One region of the Pseudomonas sp. Cab53 genome, then DNA from elsewhere that is predicted to be linked to it. Evidence: predicted binding sites of a transcription regulator. Region 1 holds the regulator's gene; each other region holds the start of a gene.

Region 1 (4,211 bases):
GTACCCTTGCCATGCAACTGATCGAGCAAGGCTTCGAATTCGTCGTCGGTGATGTCCGAGTTGTCGCCCGCCGCTTTCGGGGCGGCCGGGGCCGCCGCAGGCGCGACGGCATCGACGGCGAACTGGCCCTTGCCATGCAACTGGTCGAGCAACGACTCGAACTCGGCGTCGGTGATTTCATCGCTGGCAGCGGCATCGCCCGCCGGTGCGGCAGCCGGAGCCGCCGGCGCCTCGGCCTGGGCCTTGGCGGCGCTCAGGGAGTCCAGCAGTTGTTCGAATTCGTTATCGGTGATGTCGCCCGATTCCTCGGCGACGGGTTCCTCGACGGCCGGTTCTTCAATGACCGGCTCGGCCACGGCAGCGGTTTCATCCGCCGACTGAGGCTCGGCCAGGCGCGACAGCGCAGCGAGCAGCTCAGGCGTGGCAGGGGTAATCGGCGAGCGCTCGCGCACTTCGCTGAACATGCTGTTGACCGCATCCAGCGCTTCAAGCACCACGTCCATCAGCTCCGAATCAACGCGACGCTCACCCTTGCGCAGGATGTCGAACACGTTTTCGGCAATGTGACAGCACTCCACCAGCTCGTTGAGCTGGAGGAAGCCGGCGCCTCCTTTTACAGTGTGGAAACCGCGAAAAATTGCGTTGAGCAGATCCGCATCATCCGGCCGGCTTTCCAGCTCGACCAATTGCTCGGACAGTTGCTCAAGAATCTCGCCAGCCTCAACCAGGAAATCCTGAAGGATCTCTTCATCGGCGCCGAAGCTCATTAATGGGGTGCTCCTAAAACAGGCTAAAATCCAAGGCTGGACAGCAAATCGTCCACATCGTCCTGACCGGACACAACGTCTTCTCTTTTATCGGCATGAATTTGCGGACCTTCACCCTGAGAGAGATGTTTTTGTGGATCTTTTTCAGCAAGCATCGCTTCACGGTCGTGTTCGATGCCCGCAAAGCGGTCGACTTGGCTGGCCATCAACACCAGCTTGAGCAAATTGCTTTCCACTTCGGTAACCAGTTGGGTCACGCGCTTGATCACCTGGCCGGTCAGGTCCTGATAGTCCTGGGCCAACAAGATGTCGTTGAGGTTGCTGGCGACGGCGCGGTTTTCGCTGCTGCTGCGCGTCAGGAAACCGTCGACCCGGCGGGCCAACTCGCGAAACTCCTCGGCCCCCACCTCGCGACGCATGAACCGACCCCAGTCGGTGCTCAAGGCCTGGGCTTCCTCGCTCAGGCCATTGACCAGCGGCGTGGCGCTCTCCACCAAATCCATGGTGCGGTTGGCCGCCGCTTCGGTCAGCTTGACCACATACCCCAGGCGCTCGGTGGCGTCGGTGATCTGCGAGACTTCCTCGGCCTGCGGCATGCGCGGGTCGATCTGGAAATTGACAATCGCGCTGTGCAATTCACGCGTGAGCTTGCCCACTTCCAGATACAGACCACGGTCACGGGTCTGGTTGAGCTCATGGATCATTTGAACCGCATCGCCAAAACGGCCTTTTTCGAGGCTTTCGACCAGTTCACGGGCATGTTTTTTCAGGGTCGATTCGAAATCGCCCATTGAAGATTCGTTATCCATAGCTCCCCCCGGGGCGCCGTTAGCCGATGCGTTCGAAGATTTTTTCGATCTTCTCTTTCAACGCCTGGGCCGTGAAGGGTTTGACCACGTAGCCGTTCACACCGGCCTGGGCCGCTTCGATGATCTGCTCGCGCTTGGCTTCGGCGGTGACCATCAGCACGGGAAGGTGCTTGAGTTTTTCATCAGCGCGCACCTGGCGCAGCAGGTCGATGCCGGTCATGCCGGGCATGTTCCAGTCGGTGACCAGAAAATCGAAGTTGCCACTGTGCAACATCGGGAGCGCAGTGGTCCCGTCATCTGCTTCGGCCGTGTTGGTGAACCCAAGGTCACGCAACAGGTTTTTAATGATCCGCCGCATCGTTGAGAAGTCATCAACGATGAGGATTTTCATGTTCTTGTCCAATTCGACCTCCAAGCAGTCTTAAACGCGTCCAGCACCTGAACGCGCCATTTCAATCAATCCGGCACAACGCTCGACAACAGCGCGCAGCACAACGGGTGAGACCGTGCAGTACCTGCCAGCCTCGTTCGCAGCGCCCCCGCACTGCGTATCAGCGCGCTCGCCATTCCCCCAAACGCCCCCGCAAACGGGCTGCGCACTGGCTGTGTAACTGGCTGACCCGCGATTCGCTGACCCCCAGGACCTCACCGATTTCCTTGAGGTTCAGCTCTTCGTCGTAGTACAGCGCCAAGACCAGTCGCTCACGCTCCGGCAAATTGGCAATCGCTTCGGCCAGCGCGCTCTGGAAGCGTTCATCTTCCAGGTCACGCGATGGCTCCATGTGAGCACTCGCGCCATCCTCGTGCAGCCCTTCATGCTCGCCGTCCTGCAACAGGTCGTCGAAACTGAACAGGCGGCTGCCCAAGGTATCGTTCAAAATCCCGTAATAATCATCGAGACTCAACTGGAGTTCGGCCGCAACCTCGTGATCTTTAGCGTCACGCCCGGTTTTAGCTTCAATCGCACGGATCGCATCGCTCACCATGCGGGTGTTGCGGTGCACCGAACGCGGTGCCCAATCGCCCTTGCGGACCTCATCGAGCATCGCGCCGCGGATACGGATACCGGCGTAGGTCTCGAAACTGGCGCCCTTGCTCGCGTCGTATTTGTTCGACACTTCGAGCAGGCCGATCATGCCGGCCTGGATCAGGTCCTCGACCTGGACACTGGCCGGCAGCCGCGCCAGCAAGTGATAGGCGATACGCTTGACCAGGGGCGCGTAACGCTCGATCAACTCGTACTGGGCGTCCCGTGCCGATTTCTTGTAGAGGTGGTTGTAACTGCTGGCTGTCATAGCACGGGCCCTGCTGTTTGTTGCACGAGACGCTCGACGAAAAATTCCAGATGCCCGCGCGGGTTGGCCGGCAGCGGCCAGCTATCGACCTTCTGGGCGATTGCCTTGAACGCCAGCGCACATTTGGAACGTGGAAAAGCTTCATAGACGGCACGTTGCTTCTGGACGGCCTTGCGGACACTTTCGTCGTAGGGCACGGCGCCGACGTATTGTAGGGCGACATCCAGGAAGCGATCCGTGACCTTGGTCAGCTTGGCGAACAGATTGCGTCCCTCCTGCGGGCTCTGCGCCATGTTGGCCAGGACGCGGAAGCGGTTCATGCCGTAGTCGCGGTTCAGCAGCTTGATCAGGGCATAGGCGTCGGTGATGGAAGTCGGTTCATCGCAGACCACCAGCAGCACTTCCTGGGCGGCCCGCACGAAACTGACGACCGAGTCACCGATGCCGGCCGCGGTGTCGATTACCAGCACATCGAGGTTGTCGCCGATGTCGCTGAACGCCTGGATCAGGCCCGCGTGCTGGGCCGGGGTCAGGTGAACCATGCTCTGGGTGCCGGAGGCGGCCGGCACGATGCGAATCCCGCCAGGCCCTTGCAACAGTACGTCGCGCAGTTCACAGCGGCCTTCGATCACGTCCGCCAGCGTGCGCTTTGGGGTTAGCCCCAGCAACACGTCGACGTTCGCCAGGCCCAGGTCGGCGTCCAGCAGCATGACCCGTCGGCCAAGCTCTGCCAGAGCCAGGGACAAGTTCACTGACACGTTAGTCTTCCCGACGCCACCTTTGCCGCCGGTCACCGCGATCACCTGTACGGGATGCATGCTGCCCATGTTCGTTCTTTACCTTGTCTTACTTAGACGGAGGCCACATTACTGGCTGCGCGTTCACACGGAACAATGCATGGCAGACCATCGATGTAGGTACAAAAAATACTCATGATAACCTCAGCCGACCTGTTTGGATGGGCTGTGGTAGATATCAGCGAACATGTCAGCCATGGCTTCTTCGCTGGGTTCTTCCTGCATTTGCACACTCACGGCACGACTGACCAGTTGATGACGGCGCGGCAGATGCAGATCATCCGGGATCCGCGGCCCGTCGGTCAGGTAGGCCACCGGCAGTTCATGACCGATCGCCAGGCTCAACACCTCGCCCAGGCTTGCCGTTTCGTCCAGCTTAGTCAGGATGCAGCCGGCCAGCCCGCAGCGCTTGTAGCTGTGGTATGCGGCGGTTAGAACCTGTTTCTGGCTGGTGGTTGCCAACACGAGATAATTTTTTGACTTGATACCGCGCCCGGCCAGGCTCTCGAGCTGCAGGCGCAGGGCCGGATCGCTGGCTTGCAG
Region 2 (4,211 bases), 1.3 Mb from region 1:
GCGATGCCGACGCTGCTTTCGCTCTGGCGCTGGCTGTCGGTCATGGTCAGCACCGCCTCGCGCGCGCCGACTTGCAGTTCTTCGATCATCTTCTGGACTTGCTGCGCCGAGTCCTGGGTGCGGTGAGCCAGGTTGCGCACTTCGTCGGCCACCACTGCAAAGCCTCGACCGGCTTCTCCGGCCCGGGCGGCCTCGATGGCGGCGTTCAGGGCCAGCAGGTTGGTTTGCTGGGAAATGCTGGTGATCACCTCGAGGATCTGGCCGATGTTCACCGTGTTGCTGTTCAGGGTCTCGATGTTGCCGCACGAATCGCTGATCTTGGCGGACAACTGCTGCATGGCGGTGATGGTCTTGTCCACCACATGCTGGCCTTCTTCAGCCAGGTTGCGCGCGTCGCTGGAATGCTGCGAAGCGAGCGCGGCGTTCTGGGCGATTTCCTGGGCGGCGGCGCCGAGCTGGTTGATGGCCGCGGCGACGCTGCTGGTGCGCGAAGCCTGCTGGTCGGAGTTGAACATCGAGGAATTGGACGCACTGACCACGCGCAGGGCAACTTCGTTGACCTGGCCGGTGGCCGACGCCACTTCGCGGATCGAGGTATGGATGCGCTCGACGAAACGGTTGAACGACACGCCCAGTGCACCGAATTCATCGTGGCCGTGGATGGTCAGGCGCCGGGTCAGGTCGCCTTCGCCTTCGGCGATGTCATGCATGGCGCGACCCATGGTCAGCAGCGGTTGCATCAACACACGGATCAGCATGCCCAGCAGGGCGATGATGAACACCACGGCGATGGCCATGGCGATCAGCGCCGAGGTGCGGAACTCACTGAGCATCGCCAGGGCGGTGTCCTTGTCCAGTACCAGCGCCACGTACCAGTCTGCGCCCGGCACGCCATTGACGCGGGTGAAGGAGATGAACTGGGTCTTGCCGTCGAGTTCGACCTCCTTCATGCCGGGGCTGACTTGCGGCGCACCGTTAGGGTAGGCCTCGGCCAGGGTCTTGAGTACACGCTTGCTGTCCGGGTGGATCAGGATCTTGCCTTCGGCGCTGACGATGAACGCATGACCGTGGCCGCCGAAGTTCAGCGAGTTGATGATGGCGCTGACGCTGGACAGGTCGATGTCCGCCCCGGCCACGCCGATCATCTGGTTCTGGCGCTGGACCGGGGTGGCTACGGTGATCACCAGTTTGCCCGATGAGGCGGCGATGTAGGGTTCGGTGACGATGGTCTGCTGGGCGCTGTTGGCGGCCTTGTACCAGCCACGGGCGCGAGGGTCGTAGTCGGCGGGACGGTTGCCGGCCGGGACCGAGAACATCACGCCGTCGGTGCCGCCGAAATAGCTGAGCTGGAAGTTGCCCGTGTAGGCCGGCAGGTCGACGGCGCGCTTGAGGCTGGCGGCGCTGTTGCCGTCGATGGCGATCTGCTGGGCCAGCGATTGCAGCAACTGGATGCGTCCTTCGACCCAGGTCTGGATGTTGCGACTGGTCAGGCTGCCGAGTTCCTGCATGGTGGTTTCGGTGCTGCTGTTCAGGCTCTGGCGCTGACGGTAGTCGTTGAACAGGATGAAACAGGCGAATGCAACGGCTACCACGAGGGCGGCAGCCAGCAGGATTTTGTGGCTGAATTTCATGTTTCTGGTCATTAAGAGCGCTACCGCAGAGGAGCTGGTCAGGAAGGGAGGCAATTTGCCATAACGCAGGGCTTTGCGCTGCTCTTTTTATCGGCCGGCGGGCGCTAAGGATCAGCGCCCGGTGCCGCGATCCCGACGAAATGGCCAACACCGTCACAAACTGATTGATTTACCGACGAAACGGCGCATCCGAGGCCAATAAATACTGGGGTTGTCGGGGAACCAGAAGAGGGTTTTCTCTTCTAAGGTTCTGGTTGGCACCCTAGCCACCCCCTTCCGTTCCAGGAGTTACACCATGTCACTGCGCTCTATCGCCCTGTTGTTCGTGTGCGTCGTATTGACGGCATGCAGCAAGGTCAACCAGGAAAACTATTCGAAGCTGTCAGCCGGCATGCCCAAGGCCGAAGTCGAAGCGTTGCTGGGGAAACCGACCGATTGCTCGGGCGCGCTTGGCATGTCCAGTTGCACCTGGGGCGACCAGAAAAGCTTTATCAGCGTGCAGTACGCCGGTGACAAAGTGTTGATGTTTTCCGGCCAAGGCCTGAAGTAAACCGGGGCTAGTGGCCTGTGTCGGCCGCTAGGTGCCTGCGGGAGAAAAATAATGCGGTTATTGTTAGTACTTTTAGCCGGCCTGGTTTTGGCTGGCTGTGCCACTTCTGGCGAAGACCCGTTGGCGCCCAAGACTGTCCACAGCGTCAACCTCAAGCGTTACCAAGGGACCTGGTACGAGTTGGCCCGCCTGCCGATGTATTTCCAGCGCAACTGTGCGCAATCCGAAGCCCATTACACCCTCAAGCCTGACGGCAACGTGGGCGTGCTCAATCGCTGCCTGACCTCGGACTGGCAGTGGGAAGAAGCCCGTGGCACCGCCACGCCGCAGGTGCCGGGCAAGACCGACAAGCTCTGGGTCCAATTCGACAACTGGTTCTCGCGGATCGTGCCGGGCGTGGCGAAAGGGCAGTATTGGGTGTTGTACGTCAGCGACGACTACAAGACCGCCATCGTCGGCGACCCGAGCCGTCGCTACATGTGGTTGCTGTCCCGCACACCCACCGTCAACAGCGTCGTACGCGAAGAGCTGCTGAGCAAGGCGCGCCAGCAGGGCTATGACACGACACGGTTGATCTGGCGAGCGTCGGATCGGCAGATGGCCAAGACGTCGGATTAACTGCTTCCGAATAGCCAATGTGGGAGCGGGCTTGCTCGCGAAGGCGGTGTATCAGTCAACGGTTATGTCGACTGATACACCGCCTTCGCGAGCAAGCCCGCTCCCACATGTTTATCCGTGTCAGCCCAACAGCTCGCGCAACACCTGGGTAAACGCCTGGGCGCTGTCCTCTTGGGCGGCGTGACGACCGTCGCGCACCACCCATTTCCCGCCCACCATTACATCGCGAACCTGGCGATCCCCGCCGGCAAACAGCCACCGATTGAGGATCCCGTCGCCCTGCGCGGTGGCGAGATACGGGTCCTGGCCATCGAGCACCAGCCAGTCGGCACGCTTGCCGACTTCGAGGGCGCCGATCGGTTGCCCCAGCGCCTCGGCGCCGCCTTCCAGTGCGGCATCGAACAAAGTCCGCCCGACCATCGGCTGATCCGTCCGATACAAGCGGTTGCGCCGTTGATCCCGCAGGCGCTGGCCATATTCCAGCCAACGCAGTTCTTCCACCACGCTCAATGACACATGGCTGTCGGAACCTATGCCCAGCCGGCCGCCCTGGACGAGGAAGTCCACGGCCGGAAAAATCCCGTCGCCCAGGTTGGCCTCGGTGGTCAGGCACAGGCCGGCAATCGCCTGGCTCCTGGCCATGAGGCTGACCTCGTGGGCGTTGGCGTGGGTGGCATGGACCAGGCACCAACGCCGGTCCACCTCGACGTTTTCGTACAGCCATTGCAATGGGCGGGCGCCGCTCCAGCTCAGGCAGTCGTCGACTTCCTTCTGCTGCTCGGCGATGTGGATATGCACCGGGCACTGGCGATCGCTCGCCGCCAGCACGTCGCGGATCTGCTCAGGTGTCACCGCACGCAGGGAGTGGAAGCACAAACCCAGGGCCTGGGTGGGTTGCCTGGCCAGGATCGGCTGCAAGCGTGACTGGAGTTTGAGGTAGTTCTCGGTACTGTTGATGAAGCGCCGCTGCCCGTCATTGGGCGCCTGGCCGCCGAAACCGGAATGGCTGTAGAGCACCGGCAACAACGTCAGGCCGATCCCGGCATCGCTGGCGGCCTGGCTGATGCGCAAGGCCAGTTCCGCCGGGTCGGCGTAAGGCGTGCCGTCGGTATCGTGGTGCACGTAATGGAATTCGGCGACCGAGGTGTAGCCGGCCTTGAGCATTTCGATATACAGCTGCCGGGCGATGATGCCGAGCTGGTCGGGGCTGATTTTTCCGACGAGCCGGTACATCAGGTCGCGCCATGTCCAGAAACTGTCGTTGGGGTTGCCCGCCACTTCCGCCAGGCCGGCCATGGCGCGCTGGAACGCATGGGAGTGCAGGTTCGGCATGCCCGGCAGCAGCGGCCCCGCCAGGCGTTCGGCGCCGTCTGCGTGGGAATCGACCTGGATATGGGTCAGCACGCCTGCCG
Region 3 (4,211 bases), 1.3 Mb from region 1:
ACGCCGGCTGTTCGGCATCGGCCTTGCCGCTGTAGGTGTAGCCGCGGACCTGGTAGCGGGCCTGCTGGATCAGCTTGCTCAACTCGACCACGTCGTTGAACGGGGCAATGCTATCGCCTTGGCGCAAGGCGTTCTCGACTTCAGTAACCTTGGCCACGGCATTGTCGGCGTTGGCGCCCAACTTGGATCGGGCCGACTCGCGATCCTGCGTCGCCTGGGTCATGTCGGCAAAAGCGCGCTTGTATTCGTCGAGGTTGGCCAACTGTTGGTTGAGCAGGTCGCGGTCCGCTGGTCGCACGAATCGATCGAGGGCCGCCTGGAGGCTCCCTTGAAGCTTGGCCAGGTAGTCGCTCACGGCTGCCGGCCCTTGTTCGCCGCGACGCATCTCGTAGTCGAGGCGGGCGACTCGAAGGTCCTTGGCCAACTCGTTGAGGCTGGAGATGGAGGCCTGCTTGTCTGCGCGGCTGATCACGCTGCTCAGGCTGTTCCAGCCGGCGAGGGTGCTCAGGAGGGTCATGAACAGCACCAGGCCAAAACCGACGCCCAGTTTGCGATTGACGCTTACATTTCCCAGCTTCTCGGTCAGCCAACTGAACATGTTGATACTCCCCTCGAACCGTTTTATAGGCCTTATGAGGAGAGTATCGACCATAGACGAGCGATCTGTAGGAAATAGGCCGGCGTATTTCCAGGGCGAAGCAATCCGTGCCCCGCCCTGGCTGTTGCCGGTGCTAGACCTTGAACCGACCCACCAACGTCTGCAAGTGAACGCCCAGGCGGGCCAGCTCGGCGCTGGAGGTGGCGGTTTCTTCGCTGGCGGCCGAGGTTTGTTCGGAGACGTCGCGCACATTGAGCACGCTGCGGTTGATCTCTTCGGCCGTGGCGCTCTGCTGTTCGGCGGCCGCGGCGATCTGTTGGTTCATCGATTGGATCGCCGAGACGGTGCGGGTGATGTTTTCCAGGGAACCGCCGGCGCGGCGCGTCAGTTCGACGCTGCTGTCGGTCAGGCCGCGGCTGTTGTCCATGATCGTGGCGACCTGTTGGGTGCCGTTCTGCAGGCCCAGGATCAGCTCTTCGATCTCTTCGGTGGACTTCTGGGTGCGCTGGGCCAGGCTGCGGACTTCATCGGCCACTACCGCGAAGCCACGTCCGGCCTCACCGGCGCGGGCGGCCTCAATGGCGGCGTTGAGGGCCAGCAGGTTGGTTTGCTGGGCCACGGACTTGATCACGTCGAGCACGCTGCCGATCTTGTCGCTTTCGCGCTTGAGGTCGCCCATCGCCGCGGTGGAGTTACCCACTTCGAGTGCCAGGCGTTCGATCTGGGAGATGGCTTCGCCCACCACCCGCTCACCTTCGCGGGCCTGCTGGTCGGCGGCGACGGCGGCTTCGGACGCTTCCTCGGCATTACGTGCCACTTCCTGCACCGTGGCGGTCATTTCATGCATAGCGGTGGCGACCTGGTCGGTTTCCACCTTCTGGCTGTTGACCCCGGCACTGGTCTGTTCGGTGACGGCGGAGAGTTGTTCGGCGGCGCTGGCGATCTGCGTGACGCCTTCGCCGATGCCACCGATCAACTGGCGCAGGCCCACGGTCATGCTGTGCATGGCGCGTTGCAGTTGGCCCAGTTCGTCGCGCCGATCTGAGGTGAGGTTATAGGTCAGGTCGCCAGCGGCTACGCGTTCGGCCACCGTCAAGGTCTGGCCGAGAGGGCCGACGATCTGACGGGTGATGAACAAAGCGGCGACCACACCCAACAGCAGCGCCAGCGCGGCGGCGACGATCAGGACGGTCTTGGCCTGGGCGGCGTCACGGTCACGCACGGCGGTCTGGGAGACGGTCAGTTTCTGGCTGGCGTCCATCAACACCTGGCCTTGCTCGGTCATGCGCTGGAGCGCCGCGGCGTTGTCGATCTGCGAGTCTCGGAACTGGCTGACAGCCGCGCGATAGAGGTTGAACGAGTCGTTGGCCTGTTGCAGGTTGGCCCGATATTCCTCAGGCAACTGCTCGGGCAAACGAGCCAGCAGCTTGAGTACGTTATCGATGGCCTCGAGGGCGGGTTGCTGGGCATCGCTCTTACCGCTGTAGGTATAACCGCGCACCTGATAACGCGCTTGCTGGACCGCTTTACTCAGGGTCACGATGCTGTTGAAGGACGAGATATCGCCCGATTGCAGCAGCGCCTTTTCAACGTCGGCGACGCGGGCCACGGCATTGTCGGCGTTGGCGCCCAGCTTGCTGCGGGCATCTTCGCGGCTGACGGTGGCGCGGGTCATCTGGGCAAAGGCGCCTTTGTATTCCGTGACGGCGGCCAGTTGTTTATCGATCAGCGCCACATCGGCCGGTTGTTCAATCAACTGGCGAGCGGTATTGAGCCCGGCTTCGAGTCGGCCAAGCAGGTCGTTGACCGGTTGTGGTCCTTTCTCGCCGCGTGTGGTGTTGTACTCGATGCTTGCCAGATTCAGGTCCTGGCTCAAGTCGTTGAGACTGGCGATGAACCCCAGCTTGTCGCCCCGGCTGATGACATTGCCCAGGCCGGACCAGCCGGTGAACGCGATCATCACTGTGAGAAACAGCACCAGGCCGAAGCCTGCACCGAGTTTGCGATTAACGCTTACGTTTCCCAGACCCTGGGCAAGCCATCGGAACATGCTGATACTCCCTTGGAGCGTTGAATTGGACTTGTGGGCGCTGTATCGGCGGCTCGGGTGGGATCTGTAGCCATGACGCTGACGAACTTAAGCGTGTGGGGCTTGTGGCGGGGCTCGCCACAGGACGTCAATCAACCGCAGGGCATCAGAACAGCCGTGCAAGCAGCGCCGTGACCGCGGTCTCGACCCGCAGGATTCGCTCGCCCAGTTGCACCGGTTGCAGGCCTGCCTTGCCCAGCAGGTCGATTTCGTAGGGGATCCAGCCACCTTCCGGGCCAATGGCCAGTGTCACCGGCTCCGTCAGCGCCCGGGGGCAGGGCGGGTGGTTGCCCGGATGGCCCACCAGGCCCAGGGTGCCTTGGGTGATGGCCGGCAGGCGGTCTTCGACGAAGGGCTTGAAGCGTTTTTCGATGATGATCTCGGGCAGCACGCTGTCCCGGGCCTGCTCCAGGCCAAGGATCAATTGCTCGCGAATGGCCTCGGGTTCGAGGAACGGCGTCTGCCAGAAGCTCTTTTCCACCCGGTAGCTGTTGACCAGCACCACCCGCGGTACACCCATGGTGGCGACGGTCTGGAACACCCGCCGGAGCATCTTGGGGCGGGGCAGGGCCAGCACCAGCGTCAACGGCAGCTTGGCCGGCGGCGGCTGGTCGAGGCTCACCTGCAGCTCGGCCTCGCGGGCTTCCAGGCGCAGTACCTGAGCCGTGCCCATCAAGCCGCCGAGGCGCCCGACCCGCAGGCTGTCGCCGACGGCGCTGCGGTGGACTTCCTGCATGTGGGTCAGCCGGCGATCACTCAGGATCACCCGGTCCGGCCCGATGAAGTCAGCCTCTTCGAGCAGCAGCAGGTTCACGCTTGGGTCGCAGGCGGTTGGTCGTTGTGGTCGTCAACCGTCTCGTCTTCCGGGTGTTCGCTGCGCTTGCGCACCAGGCCGCCGAACAGCACGCCGATCTCGAACAGCAACCACATCGGCACGGCTAGCAGGGTCTGGGAGAAGATGTCCGGTGGGGTCAGGATCATGCCGACCACGAAGCAGCCGATGATCACGTACGGACGGATCTTCTTCAGGTACTCGACGTCAACGACGCCGATCCACACCAGGAGCACCACCGCCACGGGGATTTCGAACGCCACGCCGAAGGCGAAGAACAGCGTCATGACGAAATCCAGGTAGCTGGTGATGTCGGTCATCATCTCCACGCCTGCCGGGGTGGCGGCGGCGAAGAACTTGAAGATCAGCGGGAACACCAGGAAATAGGCGAAAGCCATGCCGGTGTAAAACAGCAGGATGCTGGACACCAGCAGCGGCACGGCGATGCGTTTTTCGTGCTTGTACAGGCCGGGCGCAATGAAGCCCCAGATCTGGTGCAGGATCACCGGGATCGCCAGGAACAGCGAGACCATCATCGTCAGCTTCAGGGGCGTCAGGAACGGTGACGACACGTCGGTGGCGATCATCGTCGCGCCGGCCGGCAGGTACTGGCGCAGCGGCGTGGAGACGAAGGTGTAGATCTGCTGGGTGAAGGCGAACAGCCCGGCAAAGATAATGAAGACCGCCGCGAC
Region 4 (4,211 bases), 3.1 Mb from region 1:
GCTGGGTCACGCTGTTCAGGCGCTCGCCGGCCAGGTTGGCGATCTCCACGCTTTCCTGGCTGTGGCGCTGGCTGTCGTTCATGGTCATGACCGAATCCCGGGCGCCGACCTGCAGTTCCTCGATCATGGTCTGCACTTGTTGTGCCGATTCCTGGGTGCGGTGGGCGAGGTTGCGCACCTCGTCCGCCACCACGGCAAACCCGCGTCCGGCTTCACCGGCCCGAGCGGCCTCGATCGCGGCGTTGAGGGCCAGCAGGTTGGTCTGCTGGGAAATGCTGGTGATCACCTCCAGGATCTGGCCAATGTTCACGGTTTTGCTGTTCAACGTCTCGACGTTGTTGCTCGACGTGCTCAGCAGCTCGGAAAGGCGATTCATCGCGGCAATGCTGCGGTCTACCACGTGCTGGCCGTCCTCGGCCAGGCCACGGGCGTCGCTGGCCTGATGGGACGCCTGGGCGGCATTGCGGGCGATCTCCTGGGCGGCGGCGCCCAGTTGGTTGATCGCGGCGGCCACGCTGTTGGTGCGGCTCGATTGTTCGTCGGAGTTGACCATTGACGAGTTCGACGCGCTCACCACGCGCAGGGCGACTTCATTGACGTGTTCGGTGGCGGAGGACACTTCGCGGATCGAACCGTGGATGCGCTCGACGAAACGGTTGAAGGCGATGCCCAGAATGCCGAATTCGTCCTGGTTCTGGATCGTCAGGCGCTTGGTCAGGTCGCCTTCACCGTCGGCGATGTCTTCCATGGCCCGGGTCATGGTGTGCAGCGGCTGGATCAGCAGGCGGATCAGCATGCTCAACAGCGCGATGATGAAGATCACGGCAATGATCGTCGCCACGACTGCCGAGGTACGGAAATCGCTCAGCATCGCGTAGGCCAGGTCTTTATCCACCGAGACCCCGACGTACCAGTTCACCGAAGGCAGGCCCTTGATCGGCACGAAAGTGACAATGCGCGAGTGGCCGTCCACCTCGACTTCGGTGATCTGTTCGCTGATTTTCGGCGTGTTGCCTGGGTAGGCTTCGGCCAGGGTTTTCATGACCAGGGCCTTGTCCGGGTGCACCAGGATCTTGCCATCGGCGCTGACCAGGTAAGCATAGCCCATGCCATCGAAGTCCACGGTCTTGAGGTTGTCGACAATGGCTTGCAGGCTCAGGTCGCCGCCCACGACGCCGACGGTCTGTGTGGCGTTCCGGGCAGCACTGGCAATGGAGATGATCAGCCCGCCACTGGCGGCGTCGATGTACGGTTCGGTCAGGGTCGAGGTGCTGCTGCTCTGCGCGCCCTTGTACCAGGGGCGTACGCGAGGGTCGAAGCCGTCGGGCATCTTCGCGTCGGGGCGAATGATGAAGCTGCCCTGGGCGTCGCCCAGGTAGGAAGCCATGAAGGTTGCGGTCAGTGCTTTCTGCTCCAGCAGCCGGGTGACGCTGGCGGAGTCCGGGCTGGCGGAAATGTTCTGGGCCAGGTTTTCGATGAGCAGGATCCGCCCGCTGAGCCAGGTCTGGATGTTGCTCGCGGTGACCTCGGCCATTTCATGCAGGTAGCCGTCGAGGTCGTCGCGGATGGCATTGCGTTGCAGGTAATCGTTGTATGACGTGAAGGAGGCGAAGGCGGCAACGACGATCAGGGCGGCGGCAAGGAGGATTTTATGGCTGAAACGCAGGTTTTTCTTCATGGTTCGAGGTTCCGCTGAATCTTATGGCTCTGGGCGTGCTTTTATATGGAAAGTTCGCTAAATATCGCCGTATTGAAAAAAGCTGATATTTCCATCTCCCTGGGAATTATCCGACCTTGTTTTCAGTAGGGTCTGTCATTTGGTATCGGCCAAGCAGGGCCACAGATTAACCACAGGTGACGAAATGCCTGACTCACTCAAGCTTGTTATCGGCGCCGACCCGACCGGCCAACCCCTCTCCCAGGCGATGCGCCTGGCGAACCGCCACGGCTTGGTGGCGGGCGCCACCGGCACCGGCAAGACCGTGACCTTGCAGCGCCTGGCCGAAGCGTTCAGCGATGCGGGTGTGGCGGTGTTCGCGGCGGACATCAAGGGCGACCTGTGCGGCCTCGGCGCTGCCGGCAACCCCCAGGGCAAAGTGGCCGAGCGGATCGCCGGCATGCCTTGGCTCGGCCACACGCCCCAGGCCTATCCGGTGACGTTGTGGGACATCCACGGCCAATCCGGTCATCCACTGCGCACCACCTTGAGTGAAATGGGCCCGTTGCTGATCGGCAGCCTGCTGGAGCTCACCGACAGCCAGCAGTCGGCGCTGTACGCCGCGTTCAAGGTGGCTGACCGTGAAGGGCTGTTGCTACTTGACCTCAAGGACCTCAAGGCGTTGCTCAACCACCTCAGGGACAACCCCGAGTTGCTGGGGGACGACGCGGCGCTGATGACCACCGGTTCCAGCCAGGCCTTGCTAAGACGCTTGTCCAGCCTGGAGCAGCAAGGTGCGGAAGCGTTGTTCGGCGAGCCGGCCTTGCAGCTCGAAGACATCTTGCAACCGGCCAGCGATGGCCGGGGACGCATCCACCTGCTGGACGCCAGTCGGCTGGTCCATGAGGCGCCGAAAGTCTACGCGACCTTCCTGCTGTGGCTGCTGGCCGAGTTGTTCGAACAGTTGCCCGAGCGCGGCGATGCGGACAAACCGCTATTGGCGCTGTTTTTCGACGAGGCGCACCTGTTGTTCGCCGGCACGCCCAAGGCCTTGCAGGAGCGCCTGGAACAAGTGGTGCGGCTGATCCGTTCCAAGGGTGTCGGGGTGTATTTCGTGACCCAGTCGCCGGGCGATTTACCAGACGATGTACTGGCGCAATTGGGCTTGCGTATCCAGCACGGCTTGCGGGCTTTCACCGCCAAGGAGCAGAAATCCCTGCGGGCGGTGGCGGACGGTTTTCGCCCGAACCCGCAGTTCGATGCCTTGGCGGTGCTGACCGAGCTGGGCATCGGCGAAGCCCTGGTGGGCACCCTGCAGGAAAAAGGTACGCCGGAAATGGTCCAGCGCGTGCTGGTGGCACCACCGCAATCGCGCATCGGGCCGTTGAGCGAGGCCGAGCGCGCCGCGTTGATCGCCCGCTCGCCACTGCAAGGGCGCTATGACAAGCCCATTGATCGCGAGTCGGCCTATGAAGTGTTGATGGGGCGTAAAGGGCTGGAACCTGAGGCCGAGGCCGCGCCGGACAAACCGGCGGCTGAACAGCCGAGCCTTGCCGACAGGGCCGGGGAGTTCCTCGGCACGGCAGCGGGGCAGGCGCTCAAGTCGGCAATGCGTCAGGCGGCCAACCAGTTGGGCCGTCAACTGGTGCGCGGGTTGATGGGCTCATTGCTGGGCGGCAGCAAGCGCCGCCGGTAGTCAGGACCGAGTCGCGCCCTTCGCCAGCAGGGGAATTTTGCCGACACAGGATTTCTGCTCGACGCAATCCCTGTGGGAGCGGGCTTGCTCGCGAAGGCGCTGGGTCAGCCACTTATTCTTAAATGACAGACCGCTTTCGCGGGCAAGCCCGCTCCCACAGAAGGGCCGAGGTGAGCACAATTTTTGTGGCCGCTGAAAAACGCTTGTGGGAGCGAGCTTGCTCGCGAAGGCGCTGGGTCAGCCACTTATTCTTAAATGACAGACCGCTATCGCGGGCAAGCCCGCTCCCACAGAAGGGCCGAGGTGAACACAATTTTTGTGGCTGCTGAAAAACGCTTGTGGGAGCGAGCTTGCTCGCGAAGGCGTTGGGTCAGCCACTTATTCTTAAATGACAGACCGCTATCGCGGGCAAGCCCGCTCCCACAGAAGGGCCGAGGTGAACACAATTTTTGTGGCCGCTGAAGAACGCTTGTGGGAGCGGGCTTGCTCGCGAAGGCGTTGGGTCAGCCACTTATTCTTAAATGACAGACCGCTATCGCGGGCAAGCCCACTCCCACAGAAGAGCCGAGGTGAACACAATTTTTGTGGCCGCTGAAAAACGCTTGTGGGAGCGAGCTTGCTCGCGAAGGCGTTGGGTCAGCCACTTATTCTTAAATGACAGACCGCTTTCGCGGGCAAGCCCACTCCCACAGAAGAGCCGAGGTGAACACAATTTTTGTGGCCGCTGAAAAACGCTTGTGGGAGCGAGCTTGCTCGCGAAGGCGATCGACTGGACGAAGCAACGTCTCAAGTCTTGGGGCGCGCGTGCGCCGCCAGGCGCTCCAGCGCCGCCCGCAGGTTGGGATCGCTGATGCCCTC

What was found. The regulator FliA, encoded in region 1, starts transcription of late flagellar genes. The targets are predictions, from matches to a motif close to CTAAAGTTTNNNNNNNNNNNGCCGNTAA.
Region 2: the regulator FliA is predicted to act here: its motif matches at 1,719-1,746, upstream of KI241_RS01745 (methyl-accepting chemotaxis protein).
Region 3: the regulator FliA is predicted to act here: its motif matches at 2,691-2,718, upstream of KI241_RS01850 (methyl-accepting chemotaxis protein).
Region 4: the regulator FliA is predicted to act here: its motif matches at 1,821-1,848, upstream of KI241_RS21405 (methyl-accepting chemotaxis protein).

Annotation. Positions count from the first base shown of each region.
Region 1 is NZ_AP021902.1:1,724,668-1,728,878, reverse strand. Features, by position in the region: gene KI241_RS07535 (chemotaxis protein CheA) at 1-767, opposite strand, end outside; gene KI241_RS07530 (protein phosphatase CheZ) at 791-1,576, opposite strand; gene KI241_RS07525 (chemotaxis response regulator CheY) at 1,596-1,967, opposite strand; gene fliA (RNA polymerase sigma factor FliA) at 2,128-2,871, opposite strand; gene fleN (flagellar synthesis regulator FleN) at 2,868-3,698, opposite strand; gene flhF (flagellar biosynthesis protein FlhF) at 3,813-4,211, opposite strand, start outside.
Region 2 is NZ_AP021902.1:405,330-409,540, forward strand. Features, by position in the region: gene KI241_RS01745 (methyl-accepting chemotaxis protein) at 1-1,643, opposite strand, end outside; gene KI241_RS01750 (lipoprotein) at 1,927-2,181, shown strand; gene KI241_RS01755 (lipocalin family protein) at 2,230-2,799, shown strand; gene KI241_RS01760 (formimidoylglutamate deiminase) at 2,920-4,211, opposite strand, start outside.
Region 3 is NZ_AP021902.1:432,481-436,691, forward strand. Features, by position in the region: gene KI241_RS01845 (methyl-accepting chemotaxis protein) at 1-598, opposite strand, end outside; gene KI241_RS01850 (methyl-accepting chemotaxis protein) at 732-2,648, opposite strand; gene KI241_RS01855 (16S rRNA (uracil(1498)-N(3))-methyltransferase) at 2,794-3,501, opposite strand; gene tatC (twin-arginine translocase subunit TatC) at 3,498-4,211, opposite strand, start outside.
Region 4 is NZ_AP021902.1:4,897,986-4,902,196, reverse strand. Features, by position in the region: gene KI241_RS21405 (methyl-accepting chemotaxis protein) at 1-1,678, opposite strand, end outside; gene KI241_RS21400 (helicase HerA-like domain-containing protein) at 1,863-3,353, shown strand; gene KI241_RS21395 (DciA family protein) at 4,140-4,211, opposite strand, start outside.